2 regions of the Nocardia wallacei genome follow, and region 2 is predicted to be linked to the other one. Evidence: riboswitches for the same ligand, from Rfam matches in the RefSeq annotation. Region 2 holds a riboswitch; the other holds the start of a gene.

Region 1 (6,541 bases), 790 kb from region 2:
TGAACCAGTAGATGCTCAGATTCGTCAGGAAGGCGTCGCGGTCGATCGCGTCGGCGAGCGGACCGGCGGCGCTGAAGTCGTGGAACTTCTGCCACATCCAGGCCAGCGCCGCCACCGGAGAATCGCTCCAGCCGAAGTCGAAGGTCTGCGGCGCCGACCGCAGCAGCGCGTGGTGGTCGACGCCGGTCACCCAGTCCGCCGCCATCATGGCGGTGTAGGCCGCGTGCTCCGCCTCGGTCAGCTCCGGGACGTCGGCCTCGGTCGGAAAGCCGAGCCCGCCGGTGATGTACAGGCCCGCAACATGTTCCGACGCCGCGTCGGCCAGCGCCGTGGCCACGTAGCTGCCCAGGTCGCCACCCTGCACCAGATAGCGGTCGTAGCCGAGCCGGGCCATGAGCCGTGCCCACATCGATGCGACGCGCTCGACGGTCCAGCCCGTCTCGCGCGGCGCGTCCGAGCAGCCGAATCCCGGAACCGACGGCGCCACCACGTGAAATGCCTGCGCCGCCGGATCCTCGGGTTCGGTCAGTAGCCCGATCAGGTCGGTGAACTCGGCGACGGAATTCGGCCATCCGTGATTCAGCACCAGCGGTATCGCGTCGGGGTCCGCGGAGCGCACGTGCAGGAAATGCACTGCGACGCCGTCGATTTCGGTGCGGTATTGCGGAACCTCGTTGAGCCGCCGCTCCGCCGCGCGCCAGTCGAACTCGCTGCCCCAGTATCGAGCCAGCTCGCGAATCTCCTCGACCGGCACGCCCCGGCTGCGTGCCGGACCGGGAAGCTCCGCGGGCCAGCGGGTCTCGGCCAGCCGCCGACGCAGGTCGGCCAGCTCCGACTGCGGGATGTCGATGTGGAAGGGTTGAATCTCCGTGCTGCTGCTCATGGAGGCAACGGTAGGAATCAACTAGGAACGGTCCGGTCCTAGAACTTCGTGAGGTCTTTCTACAACAATCTCCGTACTTCGCTAGATATCCGTAGAAATACTCGACGACCGCTGCCGCCCGCGGGCGCTGCGTCCGTATGCCGTGATCGCCGCGCGGGTCGCTCAGGTGCTGACGCTGCGCAGGTACCGTCCGAAATGCGGGACCGTGAAGCCGATGGTGCCGCGCTCGGCGGAGTAGATCAGCCCCTTCTTGATCAGCCCGTCGCGGGCCGGTGACAGCGAGGCGGGCTTGCGGCCCAGCTCCTTGGCCACCGCCGCGGTGGCCACCGGGCCGTCGTCGCCGGACAGATCGGCCATGGCGCGCATGTACTCTCGCTCGGCGGGGGTGGCCCGCTCGTACCGCGAGCCGAAGAAGCCGACCGCCAGTTCCTCCTCGGCGGCGGGCGCGGCCAGCTCGACGTCCTCGGCGCCGATCGGGCTCTGTGCCGCCACATCCCAGGTCGCCTTGCCGTAGGCCTGCACGAAGTACGGGTAGCCGTCGGCCTTGTGGTACAGCACGTCCAGCGCCGCCTCGGTGAACTTCACCTGCTCTCGTTCGGCGGGTGCGATCAGGGCCAGATCGGCGGCCTCGCGGTCCAGCCGGTCGATCCGGTGGTAGCCGAACAGTCGCTCGGAGTAGCTCTTCGACGCCGACAGCACCGCGGGCAGATGCGGCAGGCCCGCGCCCACCACGATCAGCGGCGCCGCCTCCTGGCTCAGCTCGTGGCACGCGCCGCAGATGGCGGAGATGTCGGCCGGGCCGAGGTCCTGCATCTCATCGATGAAGATCGCGATGCCGACGCCGCTGTCCTGCGCCAGCTGACCGGCCTCCATCAGCAGCTCCACCAGATCGATCTCGATGTCGCCGGAATCCGCGCGCCCCGTGACGGCCGGGACGTCGATGCCGGGCTGCCAGCGCTCGCGCATGCCCTTGTCGGCCGTGGCGCGCAGGGCGAATGCCTTCAGGATCCCCAGGAAGTCGTCCACCATCTCCTGATTGCGGTGCGCCACGGCCACCTGCCGCACCGCCATGTGCAGCGCGGAGGCCAGCGGCCGGCGCAGCTCCTGGTCGGGCCGGGCCTCCAATTTGCCGGTGCCCCAACCGCGCGAGCGGGCGATGGAGCGAAGCTGGTTGAGCAGAACCGTCTTTCCGACGCCGCGCAGCCCGGTGAGCATCACACTGCGTTCGGGACGTCCGCGCGAGACGCGCTCGAGCACGACATCGAAGGTGTCGAGTTGCTTGGCGCGTCCGGCCAGTTCGGGCGGTCGCTGACCGGCGCCGGGGGCATACGGATTCCGCACGGGGTCCATGCCCGAACACCGTAGCGGGTCGTGACCAGATTCTCGTGGCATCTACCGAAAGCCCTAGAGATAGCTATCGTCCGGCATGCAGGCCCCGCGAGCGGGTACCTACGCTGGAGAACGTCACGAAACCGGTCCCAGCGCAGGGAGAGTCATGTCGGAGGAAGCCGCCCCCACCGTGGTCGAGGTCGTCGAATCCTGGAACGTGCCCGAGAACGCTCCGGTGGCCACCCGCATCCGCCGCAACATCGTGTCGGCGATCGAGCAGGGTCTCGACGATCCGCAGTTGGTCGCCGATCTCGCGGTCGGCCCGCTGGTGATAGCGCTGGGCCGGCTGGAGGTCGAACTGGCCGAGGCGCGCGAGCGGATCACGGCACTGGAGCGCGCGCTGGAGCGGTAACGCCGGCGCTTCTCGGTTCGATAACACCGTCGCAGGCCGTGATGCCGAGTCGTTATCACCGGCCCGAACACGCGAAATCGGAAGCTGGGCTGGCGGTTCGCGGACGCGGCCGAACACGCTGCGCTGTGGGGTGGACAACACGGCGCGCTCGTCGTAATCTCTTCGTGACCCGATGGAGGCAGTCGCTTCGCAGGCGAGGCGGCCCATCGAGTTACCGCCTAATCGGTGGTCGGGTGGGCAGCCCGATCATCGAGCCGGGGACCCAGGTTTGTGGGGTGAATCCCTTTCGGTCACAAGGCCGATCGGGTAGGGCCGAACTTCCCGGCCCGAACCCGTCAGCTAACCCGGTCGGTGGGTGGGCAGGAAGAAACAGGAGACTCAGCTCGGTGGGTAAACACAGCTTGCAGCGGGAATCTCGGCTCCCGAATTCCGTGAAGGGTGCGCTGGTTTTCGGCGCCGTCGCCGCTTCCACTGGTGCTATGCCGGCCATTTCGGCGCAGGCAGCGACCATCAATGTCCCCGGCTTCGGCAACTTCGACGTGCCGCTCGGCCCCGAGTACGACCAGCAGGTGGCCCAGGCCAACCAGGCCCTCGCCGATCACGCCGACGAGATCAAGGGCTTCCAGCAGTCCCTGGCGGCCCCGCAGGCGATGGCGCCCGGACCGGCCATGCCCGGCCTGTTCGACCAGCAGAAGCCGAGCACCAACGGCGATATCGCCCTCGACGCCGCACGCAGCAAGATCGGCGCCCAGTATGTCTGGGGCGGCAACGGCCCCAACGGCTTCGACTGCTCCGGCCTGGTGAAGTGGGCCTACAAGCAGGCCGGAATCGACCTGCCGCGCACCAGCTTCGAGCAGTCGCACGTCGGCAAGCCGGTCGCCTACCAGGACCTGCAGCCCGGCGATCTGATCATCCAGAACGGCGGCGGCCACGTGGCCATGTACGCCGGCGACGGTAAGATCCTGCACGCGCCGCAGGCCGGTGAGCCCGTCGAGTACTCGAACCTGAACCCCGACTCGATCGTCACCGCACGTCGCGTCGCCTGACCTGTTGCCTCGCTCCGCCCGCGCGTAACCTTCTGAACGTATGCGCGCGGAAACGGATCAGACACTCGGCACCGCCCGGATCGATTCCTGGGTGTGGGCGGTGCGGTTGTTCAAAACTCGATCGGCGGCCGCGACGGCCTGCCGAGCCGGGCACGTCCGCGTCAACGGCGTCGCGGTCAAACCCGCTCATCAGATCAAACCCGGCGACGAAGTGCGCGTCCGAGTGCACGGCGTAGAACGCATCGTCATCGTGGAACGAGTCATCGCCAAGCGCGTGGGCGCGGCGATCGCCGCCCAATGCCTGATCGACAAGTCTCCGCCCCCGCCTGCCCCGGAAATTCTCGCCACCATGCCGCGCCGCGATCGCGGCTCCGGCCGCCCCACCAAACGCGAACGCCGCGAAACCGACCGCCTACTCGGCCGCGCCCCGGACTGAGCAGCGCCCGTCCCGAGGCGAATCGCGGTGGCGAGTGGTGCGGAGGTCTTCTGCCGGTGCTGTGCTCAGGGCAGCGGCTGCCGGACGGCCGGGCAGGGCGGTGCTGTCGCCTGCGGCGCGGCGTGGTCGAGTCGAGTGTGGCGGGATCGTATTGCGCAGGCGTGCCGCCATCGGTGAGGTGTCGCCGGTCGGGGTGTAGTCCACGGCCAGCAGGGCCGGGGTGCGGTGGGCGAGGGCGACGGACAGCACGGCCGTGCCGCGCGCCACGTCGAAGGGCGTCACACCGGCGCGCCGCCAGCGCGCGTCCGTCGTGGGTGTGACCGGGCCTGATATCCAATGGCCCCAGCCGATACTGCGCACCCGGTCGTCGACGCGGTTGCGCGCGAGCGCGTCGAGGGCGGCGTGCGCGGCGGCGTCGGCGGCCTGCCCGGGAGCCCCGAGCGCACCGGTGGCCGAGGAGGACAGCAGCACGAAATCGATCGGGTCCGCCGCCGTCAGATCGATCAGATGGCGGGCCGCACCGGCCCTGGGCTCGAACAGTTCCGCCAGCAGACCCGGTGTCACAGTGGCGAATTCGGCATCGCGGCGGACTCCGGCCGCGTGCACCGCACCCCGGATGGTGGAGCCGCAGGCACGGATGTCGAACAGGGCGTTGGCCAGATCGGCGCGATCGGTGACGTCGCAGCGGACCACGACGATCCGGTCGTCCAGGCCGTCGAGCAGCTGCGGCAGCGGGCGCGGGGTGCGGGTGAGCACCACCAGGTCCCGGGCGCCGGCGTCGAGCAGCCAGCGCGCGGCCACCGAGCCGAGCGTGCCGAGACCACCGGTCACCACATAGGTACCCTCGGGCCGCACGCCGATCGGCTCGGGCACGCGGGGTGCGGTCCGGAACCTCCGCGCGCTGACCGTGTGCTCGAAGACCCGAACCTCCTGCGGCCCAGCGGGTTCCAGCACCAGATCCGCCACCTGCGCCGGGTCGTCGTCGGAGGTCCAGATCAGTCGGGTAGGAACCGGCGACTCCAATTGCAGGGACCGGACCAGACCGGCGATCGCGTGCTGCGTCAGGGAGGCCCGATCGGTCAGCACCACCGTCAAGGTGGCGACCGCCGCGCTGCCCTGCAGCCGTTGCAGCACATCCAACGCCCCGGCGACCCCGGTCGTCACCGGCCCCGGCAACTCCGGTGTCGCCCACACCAGCGCCACCGCCGTCGGGACAGCGTGATCGGCCAGCATCGACGCCACGATCGGTCCGGCATCCACCGGCTCCCGCGTAATCCGCAGCGCCGGTATCCGCCGGCTCAGATGCGCCTCGAGCCCCGCCGCCGCCGCGGACTCCCCCACCACAAGCCCCTGGTAGAACGGCGGATCCGCCGGAAGGGCCCGATCCGGCCGATCCACCGGCACCCAGCACTCCTCGGTCAGAATCGACGCCGCCCACTCGGTGGCCGTAGCCACCGTGGGGTCGTATACGGCCGTCTCCGGAAGAGCGCCCGTGAGCTCCGCGGCAACTCTCGGCGCATCGCTGCTGTCAACGGCGTGCTCCGGTGCCGCGGTACGTGGGTTCGCGAGCAGCCACTCGTATCCCGTTGCCGGAGAAGGCTTCTCCGTGCGCGTGTCGGCGTCGCCCGGATCATGGTCCGGGGCCGCTGCCGCGAGCCGGCCACACGCGTAGAGCCGGGCGACCGCCTCGAGGAACGACTCGGCCTCGTTGTCGCCGACCACGAGGGGATAGGTCGAGTCGGTGAAGGCCGGGTTGTCGCGGACGATGGAGGCGAGTGTCGGGTCGGGAGCGATCTCCACGACCGTAGACATGCCGTGCGCGGCGGCCGCATCCAGTGCCGAGGCGAATTCGACCGCACCGGAGGCGTTCTCGGCCCAATAGTCGGCTGTCAGGTCGGCCGTGGTGATGACGCGACCGCGTCGCACGGTCGAGTAGACGGGTACGCGGGGCGCGCGCGGCGCCATCCCCTCGAGCTGAGAGGCGAACTCCGACACGCCGTCTCGGCCGGCTCGGGTATGAGTCAGGGAGTCCACGGCGCTGAGCCGGGCGGGTAGTCCCCGCCGCCGCGCCCGCCGCACCAGCGTCTCGACATACCGCGGAACGCCGGTCACCACCACCGAGCGCGGCCCGTCCACCGTCGCGATCGAGACCGCCGAACGCATCGGCTCCACCAGCCGCCGCACCTCCTCGGCCGCCGCCTGCACCACGGCGGCGGCTCCCGGATCCGCACGCCGCGCCAGCGTGTGCCCGCGGGTGGTCACCACCCGTGCGCCGTCGGCCGGTGTCAGCGCACCGCTCACCACCGCGGCCGCGATCTCGCCCGCCCCGTGTCCCAGCACCGCATCGGCCCGAATCCCCCACTCCCGCACCAGTTCCGCGAGCGCGAGCTGGTAGACGTACAGCGCCGGTTGCACGGAATCCGCCGTCGCCAGGC
Region 2 (6,541 bases):
CACGGTCACCCTGCCCACCCCAGCCGGTGCGCCCCTGCAACTTTCGCTGCCCCGCCACATCGCCGATGCCCCCTGGGTGATGGTGCTCGAGTACGACCTGCCCGACGGCACCGCGGTGCAACGCCTCGCCTCCTACCGCGACTACCCCGAGGGCACGCTCGCGATCACCGTCCCCTCCCACCCCGAACCGGACCTGCGCCTGGCAGGCGTGGAAGTCCAACTGGTCGTCCCCACCCGGGACGAGACCGGCGCCGAATCCTTCGCCCCGTACCAGGCCTGGTCCATCCGAACCGCCTGAAAAGCGCCTGCCCCCACAACCTCTCGGCACGACCTCGCGGCCGCTCCGACGCGAGCCGCAGGCCCGCGAACACGCGGCGCCGGGATTACTGATCCAGCTCGCGGGCGACGCCCCGCACCACCTCGGCGATGCGCTGGGCCGTCTTGCGATCGGGGTACTTGCCCCTGCGCAGATCCGGCTGCACCTTCGCCTCCAGCAGCGTGATCATGTCCTCGATCATGCCGTGCAGGTCGTCGGGCGCCTGGCGGGGATGCGCGGCGGGCTCCTTGCGCGCCTGACCGCCGCGCACGGAGGGCGGCGGCTCCAGGAGCTTCAGGCTCAGCGCCTGCGGACCGCGCCGCCCGGCCGCCATCCCGAACTCGACTCGTTGCCCGGGCTTCAACGCCTCGACACCTTTGGGCAACGCAGACGACCGAACATAGACGTCCTCACCCTCGTCCTGGGAAAGGAAGCCGAAGCCCTTTTCGACGTCGTACCACTTCACCCTGCCGGTCGGCACTGCGCTCACCCGTTCGTCATCGATGCCCGGACCTCCCGGGCACAACCTTTGTCCCGGAATCGATTCCGGGACTCGTCTGCGTGCGAAAAGAACGCGCCCTACACAGCTATGCAGGACGCGATTGGCATCGAGTCTACCCCGGTGCCGATCCGCCGAGCACACCAGTTTTACGGTGCAGTAATGCCCGAGTCCTCCCCGCGCCGTTCCGGCGATCCGCTCCTGTACGCGGCCCTGGGTCTGTTCGCGATCGGCGTGCTGGCCGTCGTCGCCATTTTCCTCACACCGATCGTGTCCGACGGCGAGCCCGGACTGTGGCTGTACCTGGTCGCGATGATCGGAACGCCGCTGGGACTGCTGCTCGCGGTGGTCTTCGCGCTCTGGTCCGGCCGCCGGTCACGGTAGCCGTCCGGTATTTGCCCAGTTCGTTATCGCGCTACACATGTGATTCTCATCACATCACGGAAGGGTCACGGGACGGTCACGGCCGATGCATCACCGTGACACGCCGCACTCACCAGCGCAGACGCGATACGGAAGGCGTTGCGGCGGACCGAGACCCGGCCATACACGCCGGTTACCAAATGGTGATTTTTCGCGGCAATCGTCGTACGGTCTAACGCAGCCGGGAGCAGTCCCGGAACCACCGGCCCGCCGCACCGAGCCTCGCCCCGCGGGTACGGACCCCGACGGAAGCAGGGGCGAGGGCGGGGAACCCACGTTCCCTACGCAGGGAAGCGGGACCGTTCGCCACCGATCGGTTCCTTGGGGTGAAGTCCCACCGCACCGCGAGGTGCACCGGGACCGGACGGCCTCTCAGTCCGAACCCGACAGCTCACCTCGCAGGCGCGTACGAGAGGAAGACGACCCGATATGAGTGGACGCCATCGCAAGCCGACCAACACCGGCCGCACCGTCGCCAAGGTCGCCGTCACGGGCGCGATCGTGGGCGGCGCGGGTATCGCTCTCGCCGGGAACGCCGCCGCGGCACCCGACCAGGAGTGGGACAAACTCGCGCAGTGCGAGTCCGGCGGCAACTGGGGGATCAACACCGGTAACGGGTACCAGGGTGGACTGCAGTTCTCGCAGGGCACCTGGGCCGCGCACGGCGGCACCGAGTACGCCCCGGCCGCCAACCAGGCCAGCCGCGAGCAGCAGATCGCCGTCGCCGAGAAGGTCCTCGCCTCCCAGGGCTGGGGCGCGTGGCCGTCCTGCTCGTCCCGTCTCGGGCTGAACGGCGCCGCCGAGGAGCGCACCGCTCCGGCCCCCGCCCGGCAGACGCCGCACTGGAGCCCCACGGCCCAGAGCGAGGCGGCCCCGCAGCAGACCCAGGCGCCCGCCGACCGCAGCCAGGAAGTCTTCCAGGCCGTCGACAAGGCCATCGCCGTCGCGCAGTCGCAGGGCATCCAGGTGCCCCAGCCCGCCCTCGACGTGCTGAACGCCGCGAAGGCCAACGGCGTCAAGCTCGACCCGCAGGTGGTCGACTTCTTCGAGGCGAACAAGGGCCTGCTGCCCAACTGAGCGTTCCCCGAACCCTTTACGGCCCGAATCCTTACAACAAGGCCCCCGCACCGGCACGGTACGGGGGCCTTGTCGTCGATCGGTCAGCGGTTGATGACCGTGTGCGGGTGCACGTAGGGCACCTCTTCGGCAGGCACCGGAAATTCGGTGTCCTCCCCGTAGGGCGAGAGCCCACCGGAACGGGTCGACGAGAGTTCGGTCACCGCGTGGTCGCCATTGGCGACCTGCGGCCAGCCGTTGTCGACATAAGGTTTCTTCGATTTGTTCACCACGGCCCAATTCTGGCATGGAACCGAGCGGTCGTGTCCGGCCGCCGCGGCGCTGTGTGACGGCGGCCCAGCGGCGCACCGCGCCCGGCCGTACGCTGGATGGGATGACCACGACCGACGACGCACCCCGGGCCGGGGACGAGCACTCCACGACAGCCACCGGTTCCGTCGACGTCGCGTCGCTGGCCGATTGGCTGGCCGCCCGCTCGGACGACGAGTTGGTGACGCTGCTCGAGCTGCGGCCCGATCTGGCGGTGCCGCTGCCGTCCTCGATGTCGGTGCTGGCCGCCCGCGCCGAGCAGCGCGCCTCGGTGCTGCGCGCCACCGACGAACTCGACACCCTCGATTTCGCGGTGATCGAGACCCTGGCCGTGCACCACGCGGCGGTCCCGGATCGGCACACCACCCCGCTCCCCCGCGCCCGCCTGCACGAGTTGCTGGGTGACCGGGTGGCGCGGGCCGCCGTCGACGCCGCCGTCGATCGGCTGACCGCCCGCGCCCTCGCGTGGGGCACCGCCGAGCTGTACCTGGTGGCCGCCGCCAAGGACGCGCTGCCGTGGCCACTCGGCAGCACCACCGAGATCCCCGACGCGCTCACCGAACCGGAAATCGTTGCGGCCCTGTCCGGAATCGGCTCCCCCGAACGGGCACTGCTGGACAAACTGGCGACCACCGGGCCGCGGGGACGCACTCGCGACGCCGCGCCGGGCACGCCGCCGGACCGGCCGATCCAGCGTCTGCTGGCGGCGCGGCTGCTCGACTGGGTCGACAAGGAGACCGTCGAACTACCGCCCGCGGTGGGCCAGGTGCTACGCCGCGAACCGGTCACCGACCCGCACGCCCTGAAGCCACCGCGGCCCGAACTCGACAAGCACACCGCGGCCGACACCAACGCGGCCGCCGCGACCGAGACCGGCGAACTGCTGCGGCACTGCGCCGACATCATCGAGGTGCTGGCGCAGGCGCCCGCGCCGGCGCTGCGCTCGGGCGGTCTGGGCGTGCGCGAGCTGCGGCGCATCACCAAGGCCACCGGAATCGAGGAGAGCCGGGTGGGCCTGCTGGTGGAGGTGCTGGCGGCGGCGCGCCTGCTGGACAAGGGCACTCCCGAACCACCGCCGCCGGGCGACCCCGTCGACGACTACTGGGCTCCCACCGCGGCCGCGGACGGCTGGCTGGACGGCCCGGCGGCCCGGCGCTGGACCGTCCTCGCCCAGGCGTGGCTGGAGCTGGATCGGTTCCCGTGGATGATCGGCGGCCGCGACGCGAACGACAAACCGCTGGCCGCGCTCTCGCTCGAGCTGCGCAATGTGCACGCGATCCGGGATCGGCGGGCCGTGCTGGCGCTGCTGGCCGAGCAGCCGCCCGGGGCCGCCGTATCACCGCCGGATATCGCCCGGGTGCTGGCGTGGCGGCAACCGCGCTGGCGCAGGCATTTCCGCACCGAGGCGGTCGAGCGCACCCTGGCGGAAGCGAGCGCCCTCGGGCTGATCGGGCGCGGCGCCCTCACCTCGGCGGGACGCGCCCTGCTGCACGGCAGCACCTCCGACGCCGAGGCCGAGATGGAGTCCGCTCTGCCCGACCCGGTGGATCATGTACTGGTGCAGGCGGATCTGACGATCGTCGCACCGGGGCCGCTGGTGGCGGATCTGCAGAGCCGCATCGCACTGGTGGCCGATGTCGAATCCGCGGGCGCCGCGACGGTCTACCGGATCGGCGAGTCGTCGGTGCGGCGGGCGCTCGACGCCGGGATGACGGCGGCCGAACTGCATCAGCTGTTCGCGGCGCACTCGCGCACCCCGGTGCCGCAGTCGCTGACCTATCTGATCGATGATGTCGCGCGCCGCCACGGCCGATTGCGCGCCGGGATGGCGCAGTCGTTCGTGCGCAGCGAGGACCCGGCGCTGCTCGCCGAGGTGCTGGCCACCCCGGTCGCCGAGCGGCTGGCGCTGCGCGCGGTCGCCCCGACCGTGGCAATCTCGCAGGCCTCGCTCGGCGAGGTGCTCGACCAGTTGCGCGCCGCGGGTTTCGCTCCGGCGGGCGAGGATTCGTCGGGCACGATCGTCGACCTGCGTCCGCGCGGCGCGCGCATCCCGGCCCGGACCAATGCCCGGCAGGCGTGGCGGCCCACCCCGCCCAGCAGTGCGCAACTGCGGCTGCTGGTGGGTGAGCTGCGTGCCGGGGAGAAGGCGGCACAGGCTCGATCGGGGCAGGCGGTCCGGTCGGACGGCAGCCGCAACAGCACGGCCGCCACCATGGCCCTGCTGCAATTGGCGGCGCGGGTGCGGCGGCCGGTGCACATCGGTTACGTCGATGCCCAGGGTGTCGCCAGTCAGCGGGTGGTGGAGCCGTTGCAAGTGGCGGGCGGGCAGCTGGACGCGCTGGATCCGGTGACCGGATCGGTCCGCCATTTCGTGCTGCACCGCATCGCCTCGGTGGCGCTGGTGGACCAGTAGGCGGCCCGCTCAGGCCTTCGGATTGACCATGCAGAACGTGGTTTTCGGCTCGGACAGCAACAGGTAGGTCGCGCTCGGGTCGCACAGCGACGAGTCGTGGCGCCCGTCGATCCGCGCGACCACCCGGACCGTCGCCGCCGCGGACGCGCAGTCCGCGTAGGCGAAGCCGGTGTCGCGGTCCTGGTGATAGCAGCTGCCGGGTTTGAGATTCGGTGCCAGGCACAGAAACGCCGTGGTGCCGCCGTGGAAGGTCTCCTCGTAGGAGGAATATTCGCGGCCGCAGTCGGCGCGGGTGGGCGAGGTGGACATCACCGTGTAGACGGCCCGCTCCGACGCGCAGTCGACCGGTTCGGTCCGCGAGTCGGTGGTCGAGCCCTCGATGACGTGGATGCAGTCGCCGACCTGTGCCCTGGCGGTGTCGGTCCGGCTCGCGCTCTGCACGGCCGCACAACCCGCCGCCAGGGCGGCCGTTGCCAGCAGTACGGGAACAACGGCGCGTTTCCCCCGAAAACCTTTCGCGCCCAATGCTTTACGCCGATCGCGGGGAGGACGGGAACATCGGACGCCGGAAATGCCGCAGGGTCAGCGGAACATGCCGAGGCCGTACAGGGCCAGCAGATTGAAATTGAGCATCCGCGGCAGGAAGCCGGTCAGCAGTTGCAGTTCGAAGAGGTTCACGCTCGATACCTTTCACGCTCTGCCCGCACCATAGCCGCGCGGATCGTGATCTTAGGTCGGAATCGGCTACGAAATCGTTACGCTCGGCACCATGACGCTCGAGGAGGCGACCCGCCGGCTCTACGCGCTCGACCCCGCACAGTTCACCGCAGCGCGCGATGAGCAGGCGAAAGCCGCGCGCGCCGACGGGGATCGGAAGCTCGCGGCCGCGATCGGCAAACTGCGCAGACCCACCGTGGCGGCCTGGGCGGTGAACCTACTGGCCCACGAGGCGCCCGAGGAGGTCACCGCACTGCTCGAACTCGGCGACGCGCTACGCGACGCCCAGCGCCGACTGTCCGGAGAACAGTTGCGCGACTTGACCGCTCAGCGGCAGCAGGTGGTGAACGCGCTGGCCCGCAAGGCCGGTCAGCTCGCCGCCGGGCACGACCGCACGCTCAGCGAGTCGGTCCTGCGCGAGGTGGGCCAGACCCTGCACGCCGCGCTGGCCGATCCCGCCGTGGCTGACCACGTGCGCGCGGGGACGCTGACTGCCGCGGCCAACTACGAGGGCTTCGGTCCGGCCGGACCGGAGCTGGCCGCGGTACCGGATCGCGCCGCCGCGCCCGCATCCGAGCGGCCGAAGCCGGGTCGGGCGAAATCCGCCGAGGACCGCGACGCGGCCGCCCGGCAGGAACTCGACGATGCGCTCGCGGCCCTCGAATCCGCCCGCGAGGCAATCGATTCGGCGCAGGCCGACCTCGACCGCGCCGCCGCGCGGGTGACCGAGGCGGATGACCGGATCGCTGCCCTGCGCGCGGAATTGGAGCGCGCCGAGGAACAGCGC

Evidence for each region. Region 2 has a riboswitch for cyclic di-AMP ahead of NWFMUON74_RS03235 (transglycosylase family protein). Riboswitches for the same ligand answer to the same signal wherever they lie in the genome.
Region 1: another riboswitch for cyclic di-AMP. It lies ahead of NWFMUON74_RS36465 (C40 family peptidase); the one in region 2 lies ahead of NWFMUON74_RS03235 (transglycosylase family protein).

Annotation. Positions count from the first base shown of each region.
Region 1 covers NZ_AP023396.1:7,732,546-7,739,086, reverse strand. Annotated here, with positions in the region: gene NWFMUON74_RS34760 (epoxide hydrolase family protein) at 1-883, opposite strand, end outside; gene NWFMUON74_RS34755 (AAA family ATPase) at 1,046-2,233, opposite strand; gene NWFMUON74_RS34750 (hypothetical protein) at 2,379-2,624, shown strand; cyclic di-AMP (ydaO/yuaA leader) riboswitch at 2,830-2,993, shown strand; gene NWFMUON74_RS36465 (C40 family peptidase) at 3,104-3,670, shown strand; gene NWFMUON74_RS34740 (RNA-binding S4 domain-containing protein) at 3,711-4,106, shown strand; gene NWFMUON74_RS34735 (SDR family NAD(P)-dependent oxidoreductase) at 4,083-6,541, opposite strand, start outside.
Region 2 covers NZ_AP023396.1:686,125-692,665, reverse strand. Annotated here, with positions in the region: gene NWFMUON74_RS03250 (DUF2771 domain-containing protein) at 1-298, shown strand, start outside; gene NWFMUON74_RS03245 (cold-shock protein) at 384-797, opposite strand; gene NWFMUON74_RS03240 (hypothetical protein) at 978-1,199, shown strand; cyclic di-AMP (ydaO/yuaA leader) riboswitch at 1,472-1,658, shown strand; gene NWFMUON74_RS03235 (transglycosylase family protein) at 1,668-2,315, shown strand; gene NWFMUON74_RS03230 (hypothetical protein) at 2,399-2,587, opposite strand; gene NWFMUON74_RS03225 (helicase-associated domain-containing protein) at 2,689-5,037, shown strand; gene NWFMUON74_RS03220 (LppU/SCO3897 family protein) at 5,047-5,478, opposite strand; gene NWFMUON74_RS03215 (hypothetical protein) at 5,807-6,541, shown strand, end outside.